2 regions of the Okibacterium endophyticum genome follow, and region 1 is predicted to be linked to the other one. Evidence: riboswitches for the same ligand, from Rfam matches in the RefSeq annotation. Region 1 holds a riboswitch; the other holds the start of a gene.
The links. Region 1 has a riboswitch for thiamine pyrophosphate ahead of ACYVF5_RS07220 (ECF transporter S component). Riboswitches for the same ligand answer to the same signal wherever they lie in the genome.
Positions count from the first base shown of each region.

Region 2: another riboswitch for thiamine pyrophosphate. It lies ahead of thiM (hydroxyethylthiazole kinase); the one in region 1 lies ahead of ACYVF5_RS07220 (ECF transporter S component).

Region 1 is NZ_BAAGXA010000005.1:630,381-635,159, forward strand. Features, by position in the region: gene ACYVF5_RS07210 (DNA polymerase IV) at 38-1,294, shown strand; gene ACYVF5_RS07215 (spore germination protein GerW family protein) at 1,348-1,692, shown strand; TPP riboswitch at 1,714-1,823, shown strand; gene ACYVF5_RS07220 (ECF transporter S component) at 1,860-2,486, shown strand; gene ACYVF5_RS07225 (ABC transporter ATP-binding protein) at 2,499-3,983, shown strand; gene ACYVF5_RS07230 (energy-coupling factor transporter transmembrane component T family protein) at 3,980-4,774, shown strand; gene ACYVF5_RS07235 (nucleoside/nucleotide kinase family protein) at 4,758-4,779, shown strand, end outside.
Region 2 is NZ_BAAGXA010000006.1:236,360-241,138, forward strand. Features, by position in the region: gene ACYVF5_RS09690 (bifunctional hydroxymethylpyrimidine kinase/phosphomethylpyrimidine kinase) at 1-737, opposite strand, end outside; gene thiE (thiamine phosphate synthase) at 734-1,405, opposite strand; gene thiM (hydroxyethylthiazole kinase) at 1,402-2,211, opposite strand; TPP riboswitch at 2,203-2,294, opposite strand; gene ACYVF5_RS09705 (AraC family transcriptional regulator) at 2,435-3,433, opposite strand; gene ACYVF5_RS09710 (DUF427 domain-containing protein) at 3,521-3,814, shown strand; gene ACYVF5_RS09715 (thiolase family protein) at 3,883-4,779, opposite strand, start outside.

The DNA.
Region 1 (4,779 bases):
GGGGCCTGCTGTCAGCGGCCGGTGCGACAATGACTGTGTGACACGGCAAGACGGGCGATCGAGACAGGTGAGCGCCGCAGAGGTCGACGATTCTGCATCGAGCATCCTGCACATCGACATGGATGCGTTCTTCGCGTCTGTCGAGTTGCTCGACTATCCGGAACTGCGCGGAAAGCCGGTGATCATCGGACACGCCGTCGGCCGGAGTGTTGTGACGAGCGCGACGTACGAGGCCAGGCGTTACGGTGTGTCAGCCGCCATGCCCGTGGCGAAGGCCATGCGGCTGTGTCCGCAGGCGACGGTGCTCCCGCCGCACCACGACAGGTATCGTGACTACTCCTCGCGGGTGATGCGGATCTTCGCAGAGGCCACACCTCTCGTCGAGGCCCTGAGCATCGACGAGGCCTTCCTCGATGTCTCCGGCGCCAGACGCCTGCTCGGTGCGCCATCTGAGATCGGGCACATGCTGCGCAGGCGTGTGCACGAAGAGACGGGCCTCACCTGCTCGGTGGGGGCGGCATCCACCAAGTTCGTGGCGAAACTCGCCTCTGGTATGGCCAAACCGAACGGCCTTCTCGTTGTGCCGCATTCCCAGACGCTCGAGTTTCTCAGGCCGCTGCCGATCAGGGCGCTGTGGGGTGTGGGCGGACGCACGGAGGAGTCGCTCAAACGCCTGGCCCTCCACACCGTCGGCGACGTCGCAGACACGCCTCTCGATGTGCTGCGGAAGGTCGTCGGCAATGCCGCCGGGACGAAACTGCATGAGCTCTCGCACGGCGTGGATCCGCGACGTGTCGTCACGGCGACCCACGAGAAGAGCGTCGGCCACGAGGTGACGTTTCACACCGATATCGCAGACGCCGAACGGCTTCGACGAGAGCTGCTGCGCCTGGCAGACCAGGTGGCCGGTCGCTTGCGCGCCGCCGGGCTCTCGGGGCGGACGGTGGCGATCAAGGTGCGCTACAGCGACTTCAGCACCGTGTCGCGCTCGCGCACGCTTCCGGAAGCGACGAACGTCGGGAGGCGTCTCTATGATGAGGCTGTCTCGTTGCTGCGCGAGCTCGGCGACGAGAGAAGACCGGTTCGGCTGATCGGAGTGCGTGCCGAGCAGCTCACAGACGCAACAGAGTCTGAATCCCTCTGGGATCCCGATGAGGAGTGGCGAGAAGCGGAGACGACCATCGACCGTTTGCGTGAACGCTATGGGCGGTCGGCCGTTGGGCCGGCATCCCTGCTCGGGACGAACCCGCGCGACGAGACGGCGGGCGGCACGCGCGCGCCCGCCGGCGGATGACCGATCCGACCGAAACCTTGGAGTGTCGGGTCCTGGCCGGATAGCGTGTGTTCATGGAGAATCTCACGCTGCAGTTGGCTGACAAGTTCAGGTCGATCGGGGTCGGCGCCACATACGGCGAACCCATCGATGTCGAGGGATCGACGATCGTTCCCGTTGCATTCGCCAGTTATGGATTCGGCGCGGGCGAGGGTGAGGGCGAGGTCGCCGAAGAGAACCACGGCGCGGGCGAGGGCGGAGGCGGTGGCGGGTGTGCGATACCGCTCGGCGCCTACGTGAAGACGCGTGACGGGCTTCACTTCGAACCGAACGTCGTCTCACTGCTCGCGATCGGAATTCCGTTCGTCTGGGTGGCAGGAAAAGCCCTCGCCGGAATCATCAAGGCGTTGAAGAAGTAGATCCCGGCGCGCCTCGCTATACTGGCAGCACACGGGAGTCCGGTGAACCGGGCTGAGAGGAAGGTTCCGAACCTTCGACCGTCGAACCTGATCTGGATCATGCCAGCGCAGGGAGACCACTTCTCATAAACCCGTGCCCTCAATTCATCATTGAAAGGGGCACGTCAGTGTCAGCTGTATCTTCTGAAAGCAATTCTTCGCACCGACCGGCGCCGTCATTCCGCTGGCGAGTGGTCGACATCGTGGTGGCAAGCGTCATCGGCGTCGCGGCCGGCGTCATCTTCTGGGCCTGGGGCCTCGCCTGGGAAGGTGTGAGCGCACCTCTCAAGTCGCTCCTTCCCGGTGTTCAAGCCGGCCTGGCCGCCATGTGGCTCTTCGCGGGTGTGCTCGGCGCCCTGATCGTGCGCAAACCGGGAGCGGCGATCTATGTCGAGCTGCTCGCGGCGACGGTCTCGGCCCTCATCGGCACCCAGTGGGGCCCGCTCACCATCGAGTCCGGGCTGGTTCAGGGCATCGGCGCCGAGATCGTCTTCCTGATCTTTATGTACCGCGTGTGGAGCCTGCCGGTCGCCATGCTCGCCGGCGCTGGTGCAGGCTTGGCCATGGCCGTCAACGACCTGGTGATCTGGTTCGTCGGAGCGGGAGTCGACTTCTCCGTCATTTACACCGTCTCGAGTGTCGTCGGGGGCGCTCTGATCGCCGGTGCGCTGTCGTGGCTCGCTGCTCGTGCCCTCGCCTCCACCGGAGCATTGAGCCGGTTCGCGTCTGGCCGGGAGATCACGGCGCGTGTATAGGCCATGCCTCTCATGAGCATGTCTCCCCGTGCGGCTTCGGTCGTGGCGCGCGGCTGGGGCTGGCGCCACGCCACCAGACGGGCCTGGGCCGTCTCTGACATCGACCTGACGATCGAGCCGGGTGAGCGTGTGCTCCTGCTCGGTGCGTCAGGGGCGGGAAAGTCGACGCTGATGCAGGCGATGGCCGGAGTCCTCGGGAGCGACGACGAAGGAGAACAGGCCGGCGACCTGTGTGTCGACGGACAGCATCCGCTCGCAGGCCGCGGTCGTGCGGGCCTGGTGCTGCAAGACCCCGACTCCCAGGTGATCCTGGCTCGCGTGGGCGACGACGCCGCTTTCGGGTGTGAGAACCTCGGTGTGCCGCGAGATGAGATCTGGTCTCGGGTGGACGCCGCGCTGGAGGCCGTCGGCCTCGATCTGCCGAGGAATCACCCCACCTCTGCTCTGTCGGGGGGGCAGAAGCAGCGTCTCGCCCTCGCCGGGGTGCTCGCCATGCGGCCCGGCCTTCTTCTTCTCGACGAGCCGACGGCGAATCTGGATCCCGATGGGGTGGTCGAGGTGCGGGATGCCGTCGCCCGTGTTCTCGAGCGCACCGGGGCGACACTCGTGGTGATCGAGCACCGTGTGTCTGTCTGGCTGCCTCTCGTCGACCGTGTTGTTGTGCTGTCTGCAGAGGGAGGAATCCTCGCCGACGGTCCGGCTCGGGGTGTGCTTGCCGAACACGGACAGACGCTCGCGGATGCCGGTGTGTGGGTTCCAGGGGAGGTGCACCCTCCCGAAAGGAGGCGCCGTTCAGCCCCGGCCGCACAGCGACCGCTGCTGACCGCAGGCGGCCTGGCCGTCGCTCGGGGGCAGCACGTTGTGCAGAGCGACATCGACCTTGAGGTCGCAGACCACCAGGTGGTCGCGGTCACCGGGCCCAACGGCGCCGGAAAGTCGACGCTCGCACTCACCCTCGCCGGCCTGATCGAACCGCATGGCGGCACCCTCGAAGCGTCTTCTGGCCTGAACGACGGAGCCGGTCCGCATCCGGTGCGCTGGAAATCGCGTGAGCTGCTCACCCGCATCGGAACGGTGTTCCAGGACCCGGAACACCAGTTCCTCGGTGCGACCGTGCGGGCCGATCTCGAGATCGGTCCTCGCGCGCTGCGTCTCGACGCCGGTCAGATAGCCGAACGCGTCGACCCGGTGCTCGACCGGCTGAGATTGAGGCATCTGGAGCGAGCGAATCCCTTCACCCTCTCCGGAGGTGAGAAGCGCAGGCTCTCCGTGGCAACGGCTCTCGTGACACGCCCTCGTCTTCTTGTGCTCGACGAGCCCACGTTCGGACAGGATGCCCGCACCTGGGCGGAGCTGGTCGCCCTGCTGCGCGAGCTTCGAGATGCGGGCACATCGATCGTGGCGGTGAGCCACGACCGCGAGTTCGTGTCGGCGATCGCCGACATCGTTGTGGACCTGCCGCTGCCGGACGCCGTGCGATCGGGAGCCGACGCATGACCGGTTCGTCTGTGCTGGTCCGGCAGCAGATCACCGGGGTCTCGGCGCGTCTCAACCCGGTGGCAAAGCTGCTTGCACCCGTGCCGGTCACGATTGCGCTCCTTCTGACCCTGGACTGGGTGTCGGCGGCCGTGGCGCTCGCCATTGAACTCGTGTTGCTTGCCATCGGGGGAGTGATGACCGGGGCGATCTGGGCTCGCGCGCTGCCCGTGCTCGTCGGAGCACCCCTCACGGGGATCAGTATGACGCTCTATGGTGTGGCGTCAGGACACACCTACTGGCAGTTCGGCCTGATCCATGTCACAGAAGGCTCGATCGAGATCGGCATCGCCACCTGCCTGCGGGTTCTCGCCATCGCCCTTCCCGCTGTGATGCTGTTCGCCACCATCGATCCGACCGATCTCGCCGACGGGCTCGCGCAGGTGGTGCGTCTGCCCGCCCGTTTTGTGCTCGGAGCGCTTGCCGCACTGCGGCTGGTCGGCCTGTTCATCGAGGACTGGCGTCAGCTCGAGCTCGCCCGGCGCGCACGCGGAGTCGCAGACCGGGGGAGGATCCGTCGATTCTTCGGTCAGGCCGTCGCCCTGCTCGTCCTGTCGATCAGGCGTGGAAGCAAACTCGCCACGGCTATGGAAGCGCGCGGGTTCGGCGGCGGCCGAACGCGCACCTGGGCGAGGGCGTCTGAGTTCGCTGCGCGCGACTGGGCGGCGATAGCACTCGGTGTGCTCGTCGCCATGGTCGCGGTCGGCGTGAGCGTCGCAACCGGAAGCTGGACCTTTGTCATCGGAAGGTGAGCAGG
Region 2 (4,779 bases), on a different contig from region 1:
GTCGCGAGCGCCGATGACAGGGAGCATCCGGTTCCGTGTGTGTTGGCCGTCGCGATCCGCGCACCGGTGAACTCGACACGGGTCCGTTCCCCCGCGAGCCGGCCCGCGGCATCCACGAGAGCGTCGGGAACGCTCTCTCCGGCGAGGTGTCCGCCCTTCGCCAGCACCGTCACGCCATACCGCTCAGACACACGGTGCGCTTGCTCGAGCACGCCTGCCCAGTCCGCCGCGACGGGCTCATCGGCGAGCACGGCGAGCTCGGGGATGTTCGGCGTCACCAGGTCTGAGAGCCGCACGAGCTCGCGCAGCGCTCTCTCCGCCTCGCGGTCGAGCAGCCGGTCACCGCTCGTCGCGACCATCACCGGGTCTATAACGACAATGGGCGGGCGAACACGGCGCAGCCAGTCACCGACGGCCGCGACGATTCCGGCGTCTGCGAGCATCCCGATCTTGACGGCGTCGATCTCGACGTCGTCGCTCACCGCGTCGAGCTGCTCGACGAGGAACGACACAGGCGGCAGGTGCACCGAGCGCACACCCTGTGTGTTCTGGGCGACGAGCGCCGTGACGACCGCCATGCCGTATCCGCCGTGTGCGGCGATGCTCTTGAGGTCGGCCTGGATGCCTGCACCCCCTGTCGGGTCTGTGCCCGCGATCGAGAGCACACGGGGCACACGGAGAACAGGGCCCGGCACAAGGGCAGACCGGGCGACGCCCGTCGAAAGGATGTTGTTCATGCAGTCGTTCCCTCTTTCCATGCTGTGACAAGATGAGCGGCCGCCGCCCTCGGATCGTCGGCCGCGCAGATCGCCGACACGATGGCGGCGCCGGCGGCGCCCGCTGCTCGAAGCCGGGGCAGGTCGCTCGCGTTCACCCCGCCGATCACAACGGCGGGCAGAGTGGTCGCGGCGATGAGCCGCGCGGCGGCGCGATGCCCGAGTGCCGCGGGCGCGTCCCGTTTGGATCTCGTGGGATGCAGCGCCCCGATACCGACGTAGTCGACGACACCGGGGTGGGCCGCGGCGTCGCGCAGCTGCTCCGGCGTCGCGGCACTCACCCCGATCACCGGTTCCGGCCCGATGAGCTGGCGCACGAGAACTGCGGACAGGTCTGATTGGCCCACGTGGACACCCGTCACACGTGCCCCGGAGGCGCGCGCCGCCTGAAAAACGTCGACCCTGTCGTTCACGAACAACGACACGCCGTCTGGGATCAGCTCCGCGATCCGCAGCACGGTGTCGAGCATGTCGCGCGCCGAGGCATCCTTCTCACGCACCTGCACAGCTGTGACGCCGCCTGCGACGGCCTCTGCGACCGTGTCGTCGATCGCGCGCCCGGCAGCGAGCGACTGCCCCGAGTCGGTCACCAGATAGAGCGAGAGGTCGGCGTTCCGCACACGGGTCATAAGAACGATGCCCGCTCGGCGATGACCTCGGCGTCGACGGAAGCGAGCGCGTCGATGAACGCCACAGCGAAGCTGCCCGGCCCGGCAGAGCGGACGGCGGCGATCTCGGCGGCGACACCATAGACCGCTGTCGCAGCAGCGGTGGTTGCCAGCCGGTCGTCGTCGAGAGAGGCGAACGCAGCCATCACGGCTCCCAGAGCGCACCCTCCTCCGGTGATTCTCGTGAGAAGCGGATGCCCGTTGCCCACCCTGATCGTGCGCCGGCCGTCCGAGATGAGGTCGACCGGTCCAGAGATCGCGACGACGGCACCGCTTGCGATCGCGAGCCCTCTGGCGTGCTCGCCGGCGGCATCCACTTCGTCTGTGCTGTCCGTTCCACGACCGCCGCCCCCGGCGCCCGCGAGTGCGAGGATCTCTGAGGCGTTGCCCCGGATGATCGTCGGACCCGCATCGACGAGGCGATGCGCGAGCGCGGTGCGCACCGGGAGCACACCGACCGCGACAGGGTCGAGAACCCACGGTGTTCCCACATCGACGGCCGCGGCCGTCGCTTCGATCGCCGCCTCACGCTGCTCCGTCGTCGGTGTGCCCAGATTGACGAGAAGGCCGGAGGCGACGCGAGCGAAAGCATCGGCCTCGTCGGGGATGTCGACCATGGCGGGCGACGCTCCGATCGCGAGCAGTGCGTTCGCCGTGACGTTTGTGACGACGCTGTTGGTGATGCACTGCACGAGCGGTGGATTCCCCCGCAATCGGGCGAGAGCACGTTGGGTGAATGAAATGAGGTCTTCTGGCGTGCGCGACATACGCGACATCCCTTCGCTAGTCCGAACTAGATCAGGTTCGACGGGTGTGTTCTCAGCCCTCGCGGGCACCCCGTGTCACAAGTGCTCTCCAGTCTAGGCACTCTTTCGTTGTGGCTCATCCGAACCGCGTCTGCTGCAGGCTCGACGAGCCCCCGTAATAGTTCGTTGTTCCCATGAGCACACGGTGACCGAGGCGACGTTGGCTCATAAACCTCGGGCGACCTCACCGGCGCAGGGCTACCGATCCACGGTCCCTCGGCTGCGCATTCAGCGAGACGCGGAACTCACGTGGCGACATCCCGACAACACGCCGAAAAGCGGTGCTGAAGGCACTTTCGGACTGGTATCCGATGGCCCCTGCGATGGCCGTGAGGGAGTCCTGCGTGCGCAGTGCGCCACGCGCTAGCTGCATTCGCCACTCAATGAGGTAGTCCAAAGGAGGTCTTCCCACTCTGGCTCTGAAGGTCGCCGCGAAGGCTGACCTCGACATCATCGCAATTTTGGCGAGCTCTTCGAGCGTCCAGCGATGGCGCGGCTCAGCATGTATAGCGCGTAACGCTGCCCCGATCCCATCGTCGGAGACCGACGCAAGCCATCCCAGTGGCTTATGGGACGAACCGGCGTGCGACCTCAGCATATGCACCAGGAGGATCTGGGCCAGATGCTCAAGGACAAGAGACCGGCCCGGCTTGTGCGTCTCAATCTCGTGGACGAGAAGGGTCGCGATATTCCAGAGCAGCCTTCCGTCAGTGTCGTCTGCTTTCACAAGCATGGCCGCGGGAAGGGATGAAAAGAGGGTCGATGCATCGGAATCTTGAAACGTGAAGTCGACGCTGCAGGTGTACGTGACAGAACCTTGAGAAATCTCGGACCCGCTCGCGGAGACTTCCTTGCCGACCGGCCCGTTCGAGTCGCGAGCTCTGGCTGCCTCAATCGAGCTTCCGAGGCCATAAGGGGGCGGATTTCCGAGAAGATAGAAGTCTCCAGCGCTCAGGAAAAGTGGTTCCAGTCCGTCGACGCACAGCCAGCACTCGCCGTGCACTATCACGCCGAGCTTGACGTGCGGGAAGGGCGAGAACTGAGCCCTCCAGGGCGCCGTCGCGCGGAGTGGGACGGGAACAACGGTCTGGGGTCGCGCCAACGCCAGGACATCACGGAAGGGGTCATGTGCATCGAGGAGGACCTCAGCGCTGGACGATCGATAAGAAATACTGGATTCCACGTTATGGACTATACGCCCAGCGCGGGGAATGATGGGTATTGGCAACAGCCGCAAGAAGTATCCATCACGTTTTATCGAAAGGACGACATGAAAGCCACACTCGGGGACAAGGTCATCGCGACTGCGGACGCCAAAGATCTCGTTATGATCGAGGGGAACTGGTATTTCCCTCCGAGCTCTATCACGTGGTCGGCGCTGGAATCGAGCCCAACGGTGTACACGTGCCCCTGGAAGGGGCAGGCCGAGTACTACTCCCTCGTCGGCGGCCCGAAGGATGTCGCTTGGGCGTACGTTGCACCCAACGCGGATGCCGTCAAGCAGGTCGGCAGAGACTTTTCCAAGTTCGTCGCGTTCGATCGCGCCGTCGTCATCAGCGAGTAGCCCGTCGTAACGGTCAGAGGTCCTGGCACGCCGCATTCCCGCGGGCCAGGGGATGAACGCGAAGCGCCTCAGAACCGCTCGATGATCGTTGCGTTGGCCATTCCTCCGCCCTCGCACATGGTCTGCAGGCCGTAGCGGCCGCCCGTCGCCTCGAGGTGATTCACGAGAGTTGTGAGAAGGCGGGTTCCGGATGAACCGAGGGCGTGGCCGAGTGCGATCGCGCCGCCACGAGGGTTGAGCTTGGCCGGGTCCGCGTCGAACTCGGCTGCCCACGCGAGTGGCACCGATGCGAACGCCTCGTTCACCTCATAGGCGTCGAGATCGTCGAAGACGAGCCCCGATCGTTCGAGGATGCGCCTGGTGGCCGGAATCGGACCGGTGAGCATATAAAGGGGATCGTCTCCCACGACAGAGAAGCTGTGGAACGCGGCACGCGGGGTGAGACCGAGCCGCATGGCCATCGACTCACTCATGATGAGCGTGCCAGACGCCCCGTCGGTCAGCGGAGAGGAGTTGCCCGGCGTGATCGACCAGTCGAGGTCGGGAAAGCGCTCGGCGAGATCCTCTGTCCTGAACGCAGCGGCAAGGCCCGCCAACCCCTCGACGGTCGTCGTCGTCCGGACCGTCTCATCACGGGCGAACATCACCTCGGCGCCATCGGCATCCGTGACCGGCACGGCGAGTATCTCGGCGTGGAACGCACCGCTCCCGGCGGCCTCTGCCGCGCGACGATGTGACTCGGCTGCGAACTCGTCGAGCCGGCGACGGCTGAAACCCCACCGCTTCGCGATGAGCTCCGCTGACACACCCTGGTTCACGAGCCCGTCTGGAAAGCGGCTTCGTACGCCGCGCCCATAGGGAGTCCCGCCGGCGGCGGCCGTGCCGAGCGGCACCCGGCTCATCGACTCGACGCCCGCGGCGATGACGATGTCATACGACCCAGCCATCACACCCTGCGCGGCGAA